3 regions of the Yersinia kristensenii genome follow, and region 2 is predicted to be linked to each of the others. Evidence: predicted binding sites of a transcription regulator. Region 2 holds the regulator's gene; each other region holds the start of a gene.

Region 1 (6,858 bases), 1.3 Mb from region 2:
GTAATCGGGAATATCCACGCCCCCCCATTTAGCTCCATCCCATTCCAACAGCTGGCGTTTCGGATCCCAAGGTTTACCCTGTGGGTCAGCAGACGCGCGGTTGTATAGAATGCGGCGGTTAAGCGGCCATGCCCATGCCCAGCCCAAGGTATTGCCCAAACCGGATGGGTCAGCATTATCGCGCCGTGCCATTTGGTTACCGGCTGGAGTCCAGCTACCGGCAAAAATCCAACAACCACTGGCGGTGGTGCCGTCATCGCGCAAGTGAGCAAAGGTGCTGAGCTGCTCGCCTTTTTTGACCAGCACTTTGCCATCGGCATCGGTGATATCGGCCAGCGCTTTACCATTGCTTTCCTGTGCCACTTCTTCTGGCTCTGGATTATCTGGCGTCAGGTAATCCCAAGTCATATTGAGCACCTGTTCTGGCACTGCACCCCCTTCCCGGCGGTACATATCACGTAGACGACTAAAGATACCCGCCAAAATGGCACCGTCGTTCAATGCTTCGCCCGGTGAATCCGCACCTTTCCAGTGCCATTGCAGCCAGCGGCTAGAGTTAACGATGGAACCGTTTTCTTCAGCAAAACAACTGGATGGCAAGCGGAATACCTCGGTTTGAATTTTCGATGGATCGACATCGTTAAATTCACCGTGGTTTTGCCAGAAATTCGAGGTTTCCGTATTGAGCGGGTCAATCGTGATCAGGAACTTCAGTTTCGACAGTGAGGCCACTACTTTGTTTTTATTCGGGAATGAAGCAACTGGGTTAAAGCCCTGGCAAATATAGCCATTCACTTTGCCCTGCGACATCATCTCGAAATACTGCAATACGTCGTAGCCTTTATCCCACTTCGGTAACCAATCGTAGCCCCAGCCGTTCTCTTTCTGGGCGTTGTCACCGTAGAAACTTTTCATCAGGCTGACGAAGAATTTCGGGTAATTGCTCCAGTAGTTAACTTGGCCCGGCAACAGGGTTTTCGGCGTGTTGGCCTTCAGGTAAATATCAATATCCGGCTGTTTTTCTGACGGCAAGTTCAGGTAGCCCGGCAAGCTTTGCGACAGCAAGCCCAGGTCAGTTAAGCCCTGAATATTAGAGTGACCGCGCAAGGCGTTAATCCCGCCCCCTGCCATGCCCATATTGCCGAGCAACAACTGAATCATCGCCATAGTGCGGATGTTCTGCGCACCAACTGAGTGCTGTGTCCAGCCCAGCGCATACAGGAATGTGGCGGTTTTATTGGACACACTGGTTTCGGCGAGATATTCGCAAACCTGCAAGAAATCGGCTTTTGGCGTACCGCAAATGTTGGAGACCACATCCGGCGTGTAACGGCTGACGTGTTCTTTCAGCAAGTTCCACACACAGCGCGGATCTTGCAAGGTGACGTCGCGTTTCGCAAAGCCGTTTTCATCCAACTGGTAATTCCAGCTGGTTTTATCGTATTTGCGGTTTTCGGCGTCATAACCACTGAACAAACCATCGTCGAAAGTATAGTCTTCCCGCACCAGCAAGCTGGCGTTGGTATAAGCTTCGACATATTCGCGATTAATTTTGTTGTTGGTCATCAGATACAACAACACGCCGGACAGGAACGCGATATCGCTACCGGATCGGATCGGCGTATAGAAGTCCGCCACCGAAGCAGTACGAGTAAAGCGCGGGTCTATCACCAGCAGCTTGGCATTGTTGTGGATTTTGGCTTCCATCGCCCAGCGGAACCCCACCGGATGCGCTTCTGCCGCATTACCGCCCATGACGATAATTAAGTCTGCGTTCTTGATGTCAACCCAGTGGTTGGTCATCGCACCGCGACCAAATGTTGGAGCAAGACTTGCTACCGTTGGTCCGTGTCAGACACGTGCTTGGTTGTCTACGGCAAGCATGCCGAGAGCGCGACTAAATTTCTGGGTCAAATAACCCGTTTCATTACTGGATGCCGAAGCACACAACATACCGGTACTCAGCCAACGGTTGACGGTCACACCCGCATCGTTGGTCTTAATGAAATTAGCATCCCGGTCTTCTTTCATCAGCTTGGCAATGCGGTCAAATGCATCATTCCAAGTGATTCGCTGCCATTTATCTGAACCTGGCGCGCGATATTCTGGGTATTTCAAGCGGCTTTCACTGTGAATGAAATCCACCAGCCCCGCACCTTTAGGGCACAGTGCACCACGGTTTACCGGATGATCTGGGTCCCCTTCAATGTGGAAAATACTCTCTTTGGCGTTTTTAGCACCATCGCCGAGGCTATACATCAAAAGCCCGCAACCGACGGAGCAATATGTGCAGGTATTCCGCGTTTCACGGGCGCGCAGCAACTTATAATTGCGCGTTTCCGCTAGCGCCACTGACGGCGTAAAGCCGAGTGCCGCGACCGTGGTTCCTGCCATACCGCCAGCGCAGATCTTAAAGAACTGCCTTCTGCTGACCTGCATGGGTCTCTCCTTCATTCATTGTCACATTGTATGAATTTAAAATTCAGTTCGCGCTTCCCTCAACAAAACCAGAAGCGCTAAAATCGCTAAAGCGATATCACCTTTATCGGTGTGGGATACATTCCTATTGAAATGGAATCATACCCATACCATTCTTAATGTGAATGTTACCACATTGTGATTATGGGTTATAACTTTCAGGGCCGCATAGTGAGCCAGATCAAACCTTCAGATATTGACCTTTCAACCGGAATTTGCGGCGCCCGACAGCTTAACGTGCTACAGCGCCATCAAATGGCCGAGCCGCAGTTGGATTGGTTGGCAGAGGAAGTACCGGTAGCTCTGGTGTACAACGGCATTTCTCATGTGGTGATGATGGCCACCCCCAAGGATTTAGAGGCTTTCGCGCTGGGGTTTTCGTTATCAGAGGGAATTATTAGTACGCCGCAAGAAATCTACGCCATTGATGTTAATCCTGGCTGTAATGGCATAGAAGTTAACATTGAGTTATCCAGCCGCCGTTTTGTCGGTTTAAAAGAACGCCGCCGGGCGATGGCTGGCCGCACTGGGTGTGGTGTCTGTGGTATTGAGCAACTGGACGATATTTTCCGCCCAATTACGCCCTTGCCGTTCACGCAATCTTTTGATTTTAATCATTTAGACCATGCACTTGCACAACTCAAACAGGTGCAAACCGTGGGCCAACTGACCGGCTGCACCCATGCCGCCGCCTGGATTAATCCTCAAGGGGAATTATTAGGTGGCTGCGAAGATGTGGGCCGCCATGTCGCACTGGATAAGCTGCTCGGGATTCGAGCTAAACAGCCGTGGCGGCAAGGTGCAGTGCTGGTTTCCAGCCGCGCCAGCTATGAGATGGTACAGAAAGCCGCCATGTGCGGTGCCGAAATTTTATTTGCTGTTTCAGCTGCCACAACCTTAGCGGTGGAAGTCGCTGAGCGCTGTAATCTCACCTTGGTTGGTTTCAGTAAACCCGGTCGCGCAACGGTATATACCCACCCGCAGCGGATTAACACATAAAAACCACACAATTTGTACGGCATTGATAATCATTTTCAATATCATTTAATTAACTATAATGATCCGAATGCTTACGCGGTGCTTACTTTTTTGCGCCGCCCTACACCTACGGAGACGATGATTATGAGTTACTCACTGCCATCCCTGCCTTATGCTTATGATGCTTTAGAACCCCACTTCGATAAGCAGACGATGGAAATCCATCATACCAAACACCACCAAACCTATGTTAACAATGCAAATACGGTGTTGGAGAGCTTCCCTGAGCTGGCTAAATTCAGTGTTGAAGATCTGATCAAAGATCTGGACAAAGTTCCGGCAGAAAAACGCACCTTTATGCGTAATAACGCTGGCGGCCATGCTAACCACAGCTTGTTCTGGAAAGGCCTGAAACTGGGCACCACTCTGACCGGTGACCTGAAAGCCGCGATTGAACGCGACTTCGGCAGTGTTGACAGCTTCAAAGAAAAATTTGAACAAGCTGCGGCAACGCGTTTCGGTTCAGGTTGGGCTTGGCTGGTTCTGAAAGACGATGGCAAACTGGCTGTTGTTTCTACTGCTAACCAAGACAGCCCGCTGATGGGCGAAGCGGTTTCTGGCGCGTCTGGCTTCCCGATTGTTGGCCTGGATGTGTGGGAACATGCTTACTATCTGAAATTCCAAAACCGCCGCCCAGACTACATCAAAGCATTCTGGAACGTGGTTAACTGGGACGAAGCAGCCGCTCGTTTCGCTCAAGCTAAGTAATTCTCAGCTAGCCATTCTGCGGCTTCAAGTCCGCAGAGTATAAAGCCGAAAACCATGCCAGCAAGGCCCTCTTGCTGGCATTTTTTTTGCTAAAGTTTCGCCAATTTCTGCCGATAGATTGCACAAGAGGGATACTGACATTTATGGCATGAATCTATGAATCATCAGCCCTAAATATCGCGACAAAAACGTGAGAAAAAGCACTCTTGCCAAGGCGACCTCACGCCCAGCCCTCCATCATTATTCTAATAATTAGACCTACCCCTATTCACCTACACTGATTAATTTGCATCAGAAACACCGTATAACGGAGCAGAACATGGCAGGATTTAGCAAAATTTTTGGTAATTTTGAAAACGTGAAAGTCGGTAAAAAGCTGGGATTAAGCTTTTTCCTGATGTTGTTGTTAGTTGGGATCATCGCGGGTACCACTGCCTATCATTTCTCCGTCATTGAAGAACATGCTTATAAAGTCGACTTGAGTTACAAAATTAATGATGAAGCCAACCAGGCAAAATATAATCGCGCGCTATATGAACGCACCTATGATTTGAAATATATCGAAGAAAACTCAGAACATATCAATAAGATAAAAAGTCTATTAGACCAAAGTGAAACACTTGGCTGGTCGGCAGATAACCGTAAAACGATCAGTAGTATTTCCGATGTGGTAGAAGAATATCTGCAACAACAAAGTAACTTTGTGAATGCAGTAGCCCATAAAGACGATGTGCGTAAAAGCTGGAATATCTCTGAAACTCAAAAGAATCTCAATGAGTTACAGCAAAGCTTGCTCAATGAGGGCGCAGATACCAACACCCAGATTCTACTGGCGGAAATGAACCAAAAGTTGATGACCGTGCGCTATAACGCGCGGGGTTTATTGCTGGATCGCAACCAAGATGCAGAATCTTCGTTGATAACCTCGATCAATATTGCCAACAGTGCGGCGAATGCTTTCATGCCAGTGTTATCCGCTGACCAACAAAAGTTATTAGCCCCGGTTATCTCCAGCCTCAGCGCCTATAAAGACAATGTTCTGGCCTATTTACCGGCTTATCAACAAGAGTTGGAAGTCGGTAAAGTGATGGAAGATAATGCCAATGAATTGAATAAGTTGGCGACCCACCTGTTCACCCAAGAACTGCAAGGCACCCACGACGAAATCGATAATGCACAATTGCAGTTAACTATTACTGTCATTGCCGCTTTGCTATTTGGCTTACTGATTTCATGGCGCATGACCCGCCAGATTACCGTGCCACTGCGCACCACACTGGCGATGGCTGAACGCATTGCTAACGGCGATTTAACCGCAGAGACCACATCAACTCGTACCGATGAACTGGGCCTGCTGATGAATACCGTCGCCCGGATGAATGAAAACCTGCGCGCCATGATTGATGAAATTCGTATCGGCGTCAGTCAGGTGTCTCATGCTTCCGGCGAGATTGCCGCGGGCAATACTGATTTATCCTCCCGCACGGAACAACAAGCCGCCGCCGTAGAAGAAACTGCCGCCAGTATGGAGCAATTGAATGCCACGGTTAAACAGAATGCCGATAATGCTCACCACGCTAATCAACTGGCCACCGAGGCATCACAAACTGCGCAACAAGGTGGCAAGCTGGTTAATGATGTGGTGCGCACCATGAATGATATCTCCGGCAGCTCTAAACGCATTTCTGAAATCACCTCAGTGATTAATAGCATTGCTTTCCAGACCAATATTTTGGCACTGAATGCCGCAGTTGAAGCAGCACGCGCCGGTGAGCAAGGCCGGGGCTTTGCCGTGGTCGCCAGTGAAGTGCGTAATTTGGCGCAGCGTAGTGCACAAGCGGCGAAAGAAATTGAAGGGTTGATTGGCGAGTCGGTATCTCAAGTCAATGCTGGTACCTCGCTGGTACAAAATGCGGGTCAAACTATGGAAGATATCGTCCGCTCCGTCACCCATGTGCGCGATATTATGGCAGAAATCGCCTCGGCCTCTGATGAACAAAGCCGGGGTATCACCCAAGTCAGCCAGGCTATTTCCGAAATGGACAGCACCACTCAACAAAACGCCGCATTGGTGGAAGAATCGGCCGCAGCTGCTGACTCACTGGCTGAACAAGCCATCTTACTGGAGCAAGCGGTCGCGGTATTCCGGCTGTCCGAAGCAGAAGTTGAAACTGTTCAAAGCAATACTAGCGCCTCACGTGTAGCCACACCGCGCCCGGCCCCAGACGCTAGCCGTAATGATCAGCAGGATAATTGGGAAACTTTCTGATTATTTATTTCGAGTACAGACAAGGAGAATAGTCAGTCAAAACAATATTGCCAAGGACGGCAAACTTATATGGGAGATATGCTTAGCATATATCAAGAGTCATACAAATCCGCAAAAACCGGGCAGTGGCTATGCCACACACCCGGCTTTATCGAAAGTCGCAATCAGAACGCTTTTTTGGCGTAACCAGTCACTTCTTTCAGGCCCATCTCGCGACCTAATGCTGTCATTGGGTGAACCACCACAATGCCGCGCACTGCTTTCTTCAAAGTGCCCATATCCGCTTGCTCTTTCTTGGTAATCGCTCGGCTGAATGGCAGTTGCGCCAGCTTTTGGGCTTCAGCACTCAGGTTTTTAACCCGCAC
Region 2 (6,858 bases):
CCTGCAAGAAGGCCGGGCGAAAGGCACATTATTCAAACTGCATTACACCATGTATGACAACCACACCAACATCCCAAGCTATGGTGGCGGTTTCGGCAACGTATTCCAGGATGAAAAAGACGTCAAATTCATCGTGATTGCGCCATTTACTATCTTCTGATTTTACCCCGTTTGATTGCCATCCCCGGCCGCCGTGCCGGGGACACAATGGAGTGCCACCATGAAAAAAATATTTTTTATCATTGCTGCAGTCATGGGATTAAGTGCTTGCGCCACACAAGGCCCAGTCCAGCCAGAAGACAGCAAACTTAAGCAAGCTTACAGCGCTTGTATCAATGCCAGCGAAGGCCAGCCGGAAAGGCTGATCCCTTGTAAGGCGGTGTTGAACGTCTTGAAACAAGAAAAAGCGCATCAAGCCTTTACTGACAAAGAGACCGTTCGGGTATTGGATTATCAGCGTTGTATTGATGCGGCCCATACCGGTAATGGCCAGGCCTATGACGCGCAGTGTGGCAAGTTGTGGCAAGAAATTCGCCAAAATAATTAATTCGCAATATCACTTGAACTAACAATAATTCTGTCATCTGCGCGACTTCCAGTAGCTATTTTGACAGCGGTTATTCATTACGGATGAGGTTAGTGATGAACAAATTCAGATTAAATGCATTAGCGGCGATAACCGCAACCTTTGGCCTGATGGGGTACGCTCATGCGGACACCACCAACCAACAGCTGGTTGATCAACTCAGCACCTTGAAAGTTAACTATAAAATATTGGATAACCGCGCGGCTGAAAATGGTGTAGATTGCGCCAAATTGGGCGCTGACTGGGCATCATGTAATAAAGTCCTGATTACTCTGACCAACACCGGGGATGAGATCAAAGGCCAAGACTGGGCCATTTACTTCCACAGCATCCGTCGGATCCTGACTGTCGATGACGACCAATTCAAAATTACTCACCTGACCGGCGATCTGCATAAAATTGAACCTACCGCTAAATTCACCGGCTTCCCCGCCAATCAGGCGGTTGAAATCCCGATCACTGGTGAATACTGGCAGTTATTTGCCACTGACTTTATGCCGCGTTGGTACGCCACTTCAGGTGATGCGAAACCAAAAGTCCTGAAAAGCACTGATACTGAGGATATTAATGAATATCTGACTCAGTTTACGGGCGATCAGTGGAAGCGCACCAAAGACGACAATAACGTGCTGATGACGCCGGAATCCCGCTTTGTTAAAAATGAAGCGGTGAAAACATTGGCAGCAGCTAACCTGCGCGGGCAGATTATCCCGACGCCGATGGAAGTGAAAATTCACCAACAAGATGCCGATTTGAGTAAAGGCGTTGCTCTTGACCTGAGCGCTTTACCAAAACCGGCCGCTGATGCTGCACAACAGCGTTTTGAATTACTGGGTTTGAAGTCTGATTCAGCCGGCTTCCCGATTAAAACGGTAATTCAGCCGTCTGCTTTTAAAGGTGATTTAGCCGTTTCTGGGGCATATGAGCTGAAAATCGGCGAAAAAGGCGCGCAGGTCATAGGTTTTGATCCGGCAGGGGTGTTCTACGGTTTGCAATCTATTCTTTCTTTAGTGCCGGTTGACGGTAGCAAGAAGATTGCAACATTGGAGGCCAAAGATGCGCCGCGCTTTGAATATCGCGGAGTCTTCCTGGATGTCGGGCGTAACTTCAAAACCAAAGATGCCGTGCTGCGTTTGCTCGATCAAATGGCGGCTTACAAGCTGAACAAATTCCATTTCCACCTCAGTGATGATGAAGGCTGGCGTATTGAGATTCCTGGCTTGCCAGAACTGACGGATGTCGGTAGCAAGCGTTGCCACGATTTAACGGAAACTACCTGTTTATTGCCACAATTGGGTTCTGGCCCGGATAGCAATAATCTGGGTTCTGGTCATTTTACCCGCGCTGATTACATCGACATTCTGAAATACGCCAAGGCGCGTCAGATTGATGTCATTCCTGAAATTGATATGCCAGCCCATGCTCGTGCGGCTGTGGTATCAATGGAGGCCCGCTACAACAATTTGATGAAGCAGGGCAAAGAAAAAGAAGCCAACGAATTCCGTCTGGTCGACCCGACAGATGATTCTCAAACGACTTCAGTTCAGTTGTATGAGCGCAAAAGTTATCTCAACCCCTGCCTGGATTCTTCTAAGCGTTTTGTCGACAAAGTGATCGGCGAAATGGCTCAGATGCATAAAGAAGCCGGTATGCCGCTAAATACTTGGCATTTTGGCGGCGATGAGGCCAAAAATATCCGTCTGGGGGCCGGGTTCCAGGACAAAAACAGCCCGATTGAGCCGGGTAAAGGCATTATTGATAAGAGTGTAGAAGATAAGCCGTGGGCCAAATCGCAGGTTTGTCAGGACATGGTCAAGCAAGGCAAAATTCAGGATGTTGAGCACCTTTCCAGCCACTTTGCTATTGAAGTCAGCAAGTTGGTAAATGCTCACGGCATCGAAAAAATGCAAGCCTGGCAAGATGGCCTTAAAGATGCCAAAGATTCGAAGGATTTTGCGACCAAACGTGTGGGCGTTAACTTCTGGGATACCCTCTATTGGGGCGGGGCCGACTCAGTCAATGATTGGGCCAATAAAGGTTATGAAGTGGTCGCGTCCAACCCAGATTATGTCTATTTCGACATGCCGTATGAAGTTAACCCAAGTGAGCGCGGTTATTACTGGGCAACTCGCTTCAACGACGAAGCTAAAGTCTTCAGTTTCGCGCCGGACAACATGCCGCAAAATGCTGAAACCTCGGTTGACCGCGATGGTAATCACTTCAGTGCCAAGAGTGATAAACCTTGGCCGGGTGTGCACGGTATTTCAGGCCAATCATGGAATGAAACTGTCCGGACTGACGAACAGATGGAATACATGATTTTCCCACGGGTATTACCATTGGCGGAACGTGCCTGGCATCGTGCGCCATGGGAGCAAGATTACAAAGCAGGTCGTGAGTACAAAGGTGGCGAAACCCATATGGTCGATACCAAGGCGTTGAACTCAGATTGGCAGCGTTTTGCCAATATTATGGGGCAACGTGAATTGGCGAAACTGGATAAAGCCGGTGTTGCTTACCGCTTACCGGTGCCGGGAGCACGTGTTGTTGCAGGGGAGTTAGAAGCTAACATCTCCTTGCCGGGGCTGATTATTGAGTATTCGACTGATGGCGGCAAGCAATGGCAGAAATATGATGTCAAAGCCCAACCTAAAGTCAGCGGTGATGTGTTGATTCGCTCGACCAGTCCGGATGGTAAACGTAGTAGCCGTGCGGAGCCGGTTAAAGTCTGATTATTGCTGTCAAAGTGTTGTGTCTGATGTTAACTCCTGTTTGCCCGATTTTTAGGTAAACAACATTAAGTGAAATTGAGTTGATGGTTTTTACCCCGGCGAGTCCGGGGTTTTTTTTGCTTCAAACTCATACGGATAGCGACTAAGTGAGCAATAAAAAAGTGGATTTGTCACGAGGATAGGGATATAGGATACCAGTAACAAAAATGACCACCTGACTCCCAACTAAAATGATTTGTGGGAAAGGCGGCCATCTTGAGAATTGCTTATTTCAGCATTATCTAAAAATCTTTATATGATCAATGCGATTAAACCATATTATTTTGGATCGTGCGCAGACTCATCTTCACGGCAATTGCCAGTGGCACAGTGGCCATATAGATACAGGCTATGATTGGTCAGCTTGATGCCATGCTTCTCAGCAATATCACGCTGCTGTTTTTCAATCTCTTCATTGCTAAATTCAATCACTTTGCCGCAATCCAGGCAAATCAGATGATCGTGATGATGTTGTTGTGTCAATTCAAAGACTGATTTACCGCCTTCGAAATTGTGGCGGGTCACAATACCGGCATCATCAAATTGGTTCAGTACGCGGTAAACCGTCGCCAAGCCAATTTCTTCACCGATATCGATCAGCTTTTTATAAAGATCTTCCGCGCTGACGTGATGGTTAACCGGATCTTGTAACACTTCCAGAATTTTAAGCCGAGGCAGCGTTACTTTAAGGCCTGCATTTTTTAAGGCTTTGTTGTTGTCAGTCATGCGGATTCAGTCCTATTACTATCGATTCAAATTAAGGCCGTTCAGCCTATGACATCCGTGGCGCAATATTCTCAATTGCGTCTCATTATAGAACTGCTAGCCCCAAATGAAAACCGTGGTTGTTAACAAAGATATAATCGCACACTTTGTCCCATTAATCATGCAATGTATTGATGAATGGGATTGTTGCATCATTTAAGTATATGGCTGCTAGGCGTAACGTTACAAATTTGTAGCGGTTTATTTTCATTTTTCACGGATGAACATGCGGATCTGTGGGCGGCTTAACAAGTATCGCGAGAGGCGTAAGAGTAACGGAAACGCGGTTTGATGTTTAACACCACCCGCGCGTTTCCGACACGACAAATTAACCGGTAATTTCAGCGAGATTCAGTTCTTCACTGATCTGTTTCACCCAAGCACTCACTCGCTCATTCGTCAGTTCTGGCTGGCGATCTTCATCAATAGCTAAACCGACAAAGTGATCATCATCCGCCAAGCCTTTAGAGGCTTCGAAGTGGTAGCCTGCCGTTGGCCAGTGACCGACAATGGCAGCACCGCGTGGTTCGATGATATCGCGCACGGTTCCCATCGCATCACAGAAATATTCTGCGTAATCTTCCTGGTCGCCACAACCAAACAACGCCACCAGTTTGCCGTTGAAATCGATCTCTTCCAGCGTCGGGAAGAAATCATCCCAATCACACTGGGCTTCACCGTAATACCAGGTTGGGATACCGATCAGCAGAATATCGAAGCCTTCTAAATCTTCTTTGCTGCTTTTGGCAATGTCATGAACCTCAGCAACCTCTTTGCCCAGTTGCTTTTGGATCATCTTGGCAATGTTTTCGGTATTGCCAGTATCGCTGCCAAAGAAAATGCCTACAGTTGCCATATAACGTAATACCCTTAAATTCAAAAAGTTATGCAAATTATTGAGCCTTCTGCCCAATAATATAACACATGTATAGGGCCATATAATGCCAGAAAATCTCGCCAGGCCGATATCAAGTTTATGCGATATAAAATTTTTGTGAGCCGCTCAACCTTATAGCGGCATTGCCGATAACCTTCATGTAACCGAAAGGTTGCAATTTGCGGTGCCAGGGGGAAAACCGTCAGATGAAAATTTGCCGGGAAAGGAGTTGTCGTTAGCTGTATGGAACGTCCTTTATTGCTTTTCGGTCATCAAGTAACACCAGAGTTTTAACGATAACTATCCGATATATAAGGGGAACGAACATGCAGTTTTTAAGAGATATTACCATCAGAGCCGCACTACTTTGGGTGCTTGGGGCATTTTGCCTGCTATGGGGCGGTGTATCGGGTTATACATTGCTATCACTGAATCAACTGACACAATCGTCTAATGCCAACAGTGTGTTGGTTGAAAACATGAATTTAGTCAATCAGGGGACGGATCAATATTTCCGCATGGTGACACGTCTGGCCCGTTCAGTCGATTATCGCCAGAGCGGTAATATTGTGGATGCCGATAAAGAACTCAAATCATCCAATACCGCACTTGAGAATCTGAAAAAGGAGTTAGCACAGTTTAAAGCTATCGATCATGCACAGATTGATCCCGCATTGGTGACTGGAGTGGTTAATGGATGGAGTGGATTAATTGATCAGGGTGTGACTCCGCTATTTCAGGCCGCAATGAATAACAATGACACAGTCTATGAGGATTTAGCCAAAAAGACCGTGCCAGCGCTGAGCCGCCAATATGGCGCTGTTGCGGAGAATTTTAATCAGGCCGCCTCAAAAGCCATCGGCGTGGCTAAAGAGCAATTTGCTCACCTGACCAGAGTGAGCAGCATAATATTAATCTCTGCTTTGGTGGCGGGATTAGTGATTTTGGTGGTCACTGATCGCTACCTAATTGTTAACATGGTGCGTCCGCTAGATGATATCCGCGCACATTTTCGCGCGATTGCTTCAGGCCAACTTGGGCAGCCTATTACGGATTTTGGCCGTAACTGTGTCGGGCAATTATTTCCACTGCTACGTGATGTGCAGGCCAGCTTGGCCAACACGGTAAAAGCTATTCGCAGCAGCACTGATGGGATTTATCACGGGGCGGCAGAAATTTCTGCCGGAAATACGGATTTATCATCGCGAACAGAGCAGCAGGCGGCCGCATTGGAAGAGACCGCCGCGAGTATGGAGCAATTGACGGCAACGGTAAAACACAACGCAGACAATGCACATCACGCCAGTCAACTGGCGGCAAATGCTTCTATCACTGCAAAAAAAGGTGGGGCACTGGTGGCTGATGTGGTGCATACCATGGATGAGATCTCTGCGAGTTCACGCAAAATAGCCGAAATTACCACGGTAATTAACAGTATTGCTTTCCAGACTAATATTCTGGCACTCAATGCCGCCGTTGAAGCGGCCAGAGCCGGAGAGCAAGGTCGGGGGTTCGCCGTGGTTGCCAGTGAAGTCCGCAATCTTGCACAACGCAGTGCGCAGGCGGCGAAAGAGATTGATAACTTGATCACCGAATCAGTAAGCCGCGTTAGCAGTGGTTCGGCATTGGTAGAAAGCGCCGGGATAACCATGGATGAAATTGTTCGTTCCATTACGAATGTCACTGATTTAATGGGGGAGATCGCATCGGCGTCTGATGAGCAAAGTAAAGGTATCACTCAAGTCGGGCAGGCGGTGGCGGAAATGGACAGTGTGACTCAGCAAAATGCTGCGTTGGTGCAGCAAGCTTCCCGAGCAGCGGCTTCGCTGGAGGAACAGGCGGCGCAGTTAAACCAAGCG
Region 3 (6,858 bases), 1.5 Mb from region 2:
CGCCTTCGATACCATTTACCCTCATACCGGACAGGCTGCAAAAGCCGCCGCCGTGGTGGCCGCCCTGTGCATCAAACATCAGGTTGAGCTGGTGGCGATTGGTAACGGCACCGCCTCACGGGAAACCGAGCGCTTCTTTACCGAGCTGCAACAGCAGTACCCGGCAGTAACCGCGCAGAAAGTGATTGTCAGTGAAGCCGGGGCGTCAGTCTATTCGGCCTCGGAACTGGCGGCACTGGAATTCCCGGATCTGGATGTTTCCATCCGTGGCGCGGTCTCTATTGCCCGCCGGTTGCAAGATCCGTTGGCCGAACTGGTTAAGATCGACCCGAAATCCATTGGAGTCGGCCAATATCAGCATGACGTCAGCCAAAGCCAATTGGCGAAAAAGCTGGATGCGGTGGTAGAAGACTGCGTAAACGCCGTGGGAGTCGATTTGAACACTGCGTCCGTGCCATTGCTGACCCGAGTCGCCGGTTTGACCCGTATGATGGCGCAAAATATTGTGAACTGGCGTGATGAAAATGGCCGCTTCCATAACCGCGAGCAATTACTGAAAGTCAGCCGCTTAGGGCCGAAAGCTTTCGAACAGTGCGCGGGCTTCTTGCGGATTAACCACGGAGATAACCCGCTGGATGCTTCAACGGTGCATCCGGAAGCCTATCCGATTGTCGAGCGCATTTTAGCCGCCACCGAGCAAGCTTTGCAGGATTTAATGGGCAATGCCACGGCCTTGCGTAACCTTAATGCTCGCGATTTCACCACCGAGAAATTTGGTGTACCGACGGTCACTGATATCTTGCGCGAGCTAGAGAAACCGGGCCGAGACCCCCGCCCTGAGTTTAAAACGGCGACCTTTGCCGAGGGCGTGGAAACACTGAATGACCTGACGCCGGGTATGATCCTCGAAGGCTCAGTGACAAACGTGACTAACTTTGGTGCCTTCGTCGATATCGGCGTTCATCAGGATGGTCTGGTGCATATTTCCTCACTGGCAGATAAATTTGTCGATGACCCGCACAAGGTGGTGAAAGCCGGTGATATCGTCAAAGTTAAAGTCATGGAAGTGGATTTGCAGCGCAAACGTATTGCTCTGACGATGCGTCTTGATGAGCAGCCGGGTGAAAGCGGTTCACGCCGGGGCAATAGCGGTGAAAACCGTGCCAACGCCAATAACGCCAGTAATAACAGCCGCGGTGCCAGCCGGCCACGGAATAATAATGAATCCAATAGCCGCCCAGCCGCCAAAGGGCGTGCAGACAGCAACAATTCCAGCAACAATAGCGCCATGAGTGACGCGCTGGCTGCGGCATTTAAAAAACGCTGATATTGGAGCCCAGGGCCACATTTGTGGCCCTTTCTTTATTCACTTTCTGCATTAAATTTGTCAATGACAACTCATCTCTAACAAGTTATTGACCGCCTATATTCATATTTTTTTCTTCTATAAGCTCGCTTGGTTATCTTCTAAATTAATTAGCACGCAATTCTTTTATCTTGTGTTAAATCGAGCAGCGTCCTGACTGATTTAACATCATAGTTAACACGCGGTTTAATTTAGTCCGCTATGGCGCTTAATTTATAAATAATTACCATAGCATTCTAAGAGTTAATTAAAATATGAATGTTATTTGATTCAAATCATAGTGAAGTGATTATGTTAATTATCGGTATTTATCATTATGGACAGCGGCTTACAGAAACATTCAGTTAACTGATTTAACTCATTGTTCGCATTTGCGATTGTGCTAATTTGATGGTAAAACAAGCGAAAATAAAAATCAGACTCATTAATTATAAAAATGAAATAGTAATGAATATTTACTTTTGAGTATTTAACCTTAGTTGAATATGCAAACAATTCTTACTATTATTACTTTAATTATTATCATTAGTGTAATAATACATTGAATTTCGGTAAGCGAATGTCCCAAGAGGCTCCTATGCACTTGATCCCACAGCGTTCCTACAAAATTATTGGTTTCTCACCTGAAATTAGCCCAGCTTACCGGCAAAAGTTGTTGTCTCTGGGTATGTTACCCGGCTCTTCATTTAATGTTGTTCGCCTTGCGCCCTTAGGTGACCCTATTCAGATAGAAACTCGTCGGGTCAGTCTGGTGCTCCGTAAAAAAGATTTAGATTTACTGACACTCGACCTACAACCCTAATATTTCAGGTCAACTTCTTATTCTGGTTGCAGGGTGATGCATGATAATCGCCTTGCACAAGCTGACTTTAATTTAATTTACATTCTAAATAATTCGAGTTGTAAGAAGGCGCCCAGCGAGAGACAAATTGGTTGAAAGCCATTTGAACAGCGCTTGCGCTGGCCCGTAGGGCGAGCCTCTAATGAGGCTCATAATCCCGATGAGTTGACGCCAGTCAATGATTCTGGTGAGCGAGAGCAGCCAACGCACATACAGCCTGAAGTATGACGAATGTATTGATATCACGTTGGATTATGAAAACACTCACCATTGGCCTAATTGGCAACCCCAATGCGGGTAAAACCACCCTTTTCAACCAGTTAACTGGCGCCCGCCAGAGAGTCGGTAACTGGGCCGGGGTCACTGTCGAGCGCAAAGAGGGGCACTTCAGCACCACGCAGCACCAAGTGACTTTGGTTGACCTGCCGGGAACCTACTCACTAACGACTATTTCAGAACAAACCTCGCTGGATGAGCAAATTGCCTGCCACTATATTTTGAGCGGCGAAGCTGACCTGCTGATTAACGTGGTGGATGCAGCCAACCTGGAGCGCAATCTCTACCTGACATTGCAACTGATAGAGTTAGGCATCCCCTGTATCGTGGCACTGAATATGCTGGATATTGCCAAAAGCCAGCACATTGATATTGATATTGCAGCACTTTCTCAGCAATTGGGCTGCCCGGTTATCCCGCTTATCTCCACCCGTGGGCAGGGTATCAATGAATTAAAAACGAGCATTGATGAGTTTCAGCCCGTCACCTTTAAAGCTTTGATTAACTACCCGCCAGTGCTACTCCACGAAGTGGATAAGTTGGTGCAGGAAATGCCAGAATCTTGGCCGGTTCAGCAACGCCGCTGGCTGTCACTGCAAATCTTGGAAGGGGATATTTACAGCCTGGCGCGTGCAGGTATCGCAGCACCACGCCTTGAGCTGGCGCGGGAAAACCTGCGGCAAAATCAGCACGAAGACCCGGAACTGGTGATCGCCGATGCCCGCTATCAAAGTATTGCCCGTATCTGCGATATCGTCGGCAACTCACAGCAAGCCGAACCCAACCGCCTGACACAAGCACTCGACAAAGTGATCCTGAACCGCTGGTTGGGCGTGCCTATCTTCTTGTTTGTCATGTATTTAATGTTCGTCTTGGCCATTAATATCGGCGGGGCGTTACAACCGATATTTGATATCGGCTCTGCGGCCATTTTTATTCAAGGGATACAATGGGTTGGCTATACGCTGCATTTCCCGCAGTGGCTCACTATCTTCCTGGCCCAAGGGGTCGGCGGCGGGATAAACACCGTGCTGCCGCTGGTGCCACAAATTGGCATGATGTATTTATTCCTCTCTTTTTTGGAAGACTCCGGCTATATGGCCCGTGCCGCGTTCGTCATGGACCGGTTGATGCAGGCGCTAGGGTTACCGGGCAAATCTTTTGTGCCGCTAATTGTTGGCTTTGGCTGCAATGTACCGTCGATTATGGGCGCACGCACCTTGGATGCTCAACGCGAGCGCTTGATAACTATCATGATGGCACCGTTTATGTCCTGTGGCGCACGGCTGGCTATATTTGCGGTATTTGCCGCCGCATTCTTCGGCCAGGACGGAGCCAGTATCGTCTTTTCTCTCTATTTACTGGGGATTGCCGTCGCCATCCTCACCGGATTGGTATTGAAATACACCATCATGCGCGGTGAAGCATCACCCTTTGTGATGGAATTACCGGTTTACCATGTGCCACATCTCAAAAGTCTGTTATTACAAACTTGGCAACGGCTGAAAGGATTTGTCCTGCGCGCCGGGAAAGTCATTGTTATCGCAAGTATTTTTATTGGCGGACTGAACAGTTTTTCTTTCAACGGCAAAGCCGTAGACAGTATTAATGACTCGGCGCTGGCTTCTGTCAGTAAAGTATTAACGCCGTTGCTGGCCCCAATGGGGATCCATGAGGATAACTGGCAAGCCACTGTGGGGTTAGTCACCGGGGCCATGGCCAAAGAAGTGGTGGTAGGGACACTGAATACCCTTTACACCGCCGAGCAAATTAAAAATGAACCTTTTGATGCTGAAAGCTTTAATTTATGGGGTGAATTGGCCGGAGCGGTTGATACTACCTTGCAGGGGTTAAAAGAGACCTTTAGCCTCAGTGTGTTATCCAACCCTATTGAAGCCAGTAAAGGTGACGGCGAAATGGCGGCCGGTTCGATGGGGATAATGAGTAGCAAGTTTGGCTCCAGTATTTCAGCCTACAGCTACCTGATTTTCGTCTTATTGTATGTGCCTTGTGTCTCGGTGATGGGAGCCATTGCGCGGGAAACCAGCCGCGGCTGGATGACCTTCTCAATACTGTGGGGACTGAATGTGGCTTACTCACTGGCAACCTTGTTCTATCAAGCCGCCACTTTCCAGGATCATCCACAACAGAGTCTTACCATTATCGCATTGGTTATTATTATTAATGCTTTGATCTTGTTGGGTTTGCGCCGTGCACGTAGCCGGGTCACGGTGAGATTACAAAATAACACCCCCACCAGCAGTTGTTGCCAGCGTTCTGGCAATGACTGTCACTGACGAGGAGGAACTATGGCAAGTCTGGTGCAATTGCGCGATGCAATCGCCCTCAGCGGCAGTACCGATGCCAAGCAACTAAGCCACCAATTGGCGCTGCCTTTACCTTTGGTTGAGGCCATGCTGGAAAAGTTAACCGCGATTGGCAAGATTGAACGCATTGAGCAAGATAATAGCGGGTGTATGAGTGGCAGTTGCAAGAGTTGCCCTGAGGGCAAGAGTCAATGTAACACAGTGATTTATCAGTTAAAAAAACATCATTAAGCCGAAGGAGATGCCCATATGGGCATCTCTGCTAACATTATTTATAAACTTCTGCATCAGCATCAAACTTCTTCTTCTCGCGCTCAGCAATAATCACATAATATTTACCGCCTTTCTCGTCTGCCAGTTTTGACAGCTCCTGCTTCACATCCATTGGCGATGTTGCTTCACCCGAAGTCGAGATTGTGCCAATCTTTTCGTAATTTTTAGCTTCTTCTTTAGTAATTTCTTTAGCCGCCATCGCGCCAAAAGAAACCCCTGTCACCACCAGAGCTACCGCCAGATTTTTCAATAAATTCATACCGAATACCTCGCAAATGAATGATTAATGCTTATAAGTATTGTACTAATGCACTAACAATTATTAATTAAATTTAATATTTAGCCATTAAATCGACGATTAAATTTTATTTAGCCGCTCTTTCCAACCGGTTCTTAACGCCAGCCATGGTGCGCCAAAAGCCCAAAAAATAGAGTATCAGCGACTATTCTGTTGCGCGAAATCGATGATTAGTTTTGAAAACTCATCAGGATGAGAAACAAATGGTGCGTGGGCACATCCTTTCATCACCACTGATTGCGTGCGCGGCCATTGATGGTCTAACAATGAGGCGACATTACGCGGCACCAGCCCATCCAGATAGCCATAAATGCGCAAGAAAGGCAGAGAGCAGCCGGCTAACGCTTCGCGCAAATCCGCCGTGCGCAAGATATCCAACCCACCGGTCAAGACACTCACTTCCGGCATTTGATGTTGCAATACAACCGCTTTCAACAAACGGGCATCCTGGCGCGCACTTTCGGTGCCCAGAGTTTGCAAAGCCAGAAAACGCTCCACGGTGCGCTGGAAATCCTCACTGAGCTGTTGCTGGAAACCGGCCAGAACCTCCGGGCGGATCCCCGGCCATTCATCATGAGCCGCAAAACACGGGGAAGAAGCCACCGTGATAAGGCCACGCACCCGATCGGGGTGCTGCAATGCTATCTGGCTAGCAACCAACCCGCCCATTGACCAACCCAGCCATATAGCTTGCTTAGGTGCTTGTTGTAAGATTGTTTCGGCCATTTCAGACAATGACATCGCACCAAATTCATTGCTGCGGCCATAACCGGGAAGATCGACTAAGTGCAGGCGAAAATGCGGCGCGAGTCGGTCAATAATGCAATGCCATACCCCCGCATTCAGTCCCCATCCGTGCAGTAACACAAGATCGCGATCGCCTTCACCACAGATGTTCCAATAAAGTTGTTTCATACGTTAGTATCCTGACCAATCCTAAATTGCAATAGTGTGAGCAGCCATGTCAGGCATCTTGCCGGATTCAATTGTTTAATGGAAATAGAGCATATACCCAAAGTCATTGGAGTTGCAGGTAGACGGCAAGATAACTCATCCCGATGCGCTTACATGAGTAAGTGATTCGGGTGAATGCCCGCAGCCAACACCCCTACGGCTGCAAGAGCGAAGGGTATTTAAGGAAGATAACTATGCTAACAATCGTCAGCCCATGTTGGCTATGCCAACAACCGCTATCTCACCCAAAGCACGGTATTTGTTGCTACTGTCGCCGCCATTTACCCCCCTTACCGCCCTGTTGCCCTTACTGCGGCTTACCTTGCGGTAATACTGTTTTGCCCTGTGGTCGTTGCCTAAAGCAGCCGCCGCCTTGGATGAGTATGACTTTTGTCAGCGATTATATTCCTCCATTGAATGGGCTGATAAAAAAGCTAAAATTTAGCGGAGCAACCTCAGTGGCACCGGTATTGGCCCGATTATTCTTGCTGCACTGGCTCGACGCCAAACGCCACGGCAAAGT

The links. The regulator Fur, encoded in region 2, represses iron uptake genes when iron is present. The targets are predictions, from matches to a motif close to ATAATAATGAGAACNACTATCAA.
Positions count from the first base shown of each region.
Region 1: sodA (superoxide dismutase [Mn]) is a predicted target of Fur. The motif match lies at 3,500-3,522, and genes of this name have one in related genera.
Region 3: feoA (ferrous iron transporter A) is a predicted target of Fur. The motif match lies at 1,852-1,874, and genes of this name have one in related genera.

Region 1 covers NZ_UHIY01000001.1:1,395,329-1,402,186, forward strand. The annotation lists gene fdnG (formate dehydrogenase-N subunit alpha) at 1-2,439, opposite strand, end outside; gene fdhD (formate dehydrogenase accessory sulfurtransferase FdhD) at 2,623-3,477, shown strand; gene sodA (superoxide dismutase [Mn]) at 3,601-4,224, shown strand; gene DX162_RS06480 (methyl-accepting chemotaxis protein) at 4,544-6,493, shown strand; gene DX162_RS06485 (YibL family ribosome-associated protein) at 6,658-6,858, opposite strand, start outside.
Region 2 covers NZ_UHIY01000001.1:2,707,383-2,714,240, forward strand. The annotation lists gene chiP (chitoporin ChiP) at 1-160, shown strand, start outside; gene chiQ (ChiQ/YbfN family lipoprotein) at 221-547, shown strand; gene DX162_RS12350 (beta-N-acetylhexosaminidase) at 643-3,318, shown strand; gene fur (ferric iron uptake transcriptional regulator) at 3,637-4,083, opposite strand; gene fldA (flavodoxin FldA) at 4,451-4,978, opposite strand; gene DX162_RS12365 (methyl-accepting chemotaxis protein) at 5,326-6,858, shown strand, end outside.
Region 3 covers NZ_UHIY01000001.1:1,236,442-1,243,299, forward strand. The annotation lists gene DX162_RS05855 (Tex family protein) at 1-1,327, shown strand, start outside; gene feoA (ferrous iron transporter A) at 1,944-2,168, shown strand; gene feoB (Fe(2+) transporter permease subunit FeoB) at 2,462-4,780, shown strand; gene DX162_RS05875 (FeoC-like transcriptional regulator) at 4,793-5,041, shown strand; gene DX162_RS05880 (YdgH/BhsA/McbA-like domain containing protein) at 5,079-5,342, opposite strand; gene bioH (pimeloyl-ACP methyl ester esterase BioH) at 5,520-6,296, opposite strand; gene gntX (DNA utilization protein GntX) at 6,530-6,858, shown strand, end outside.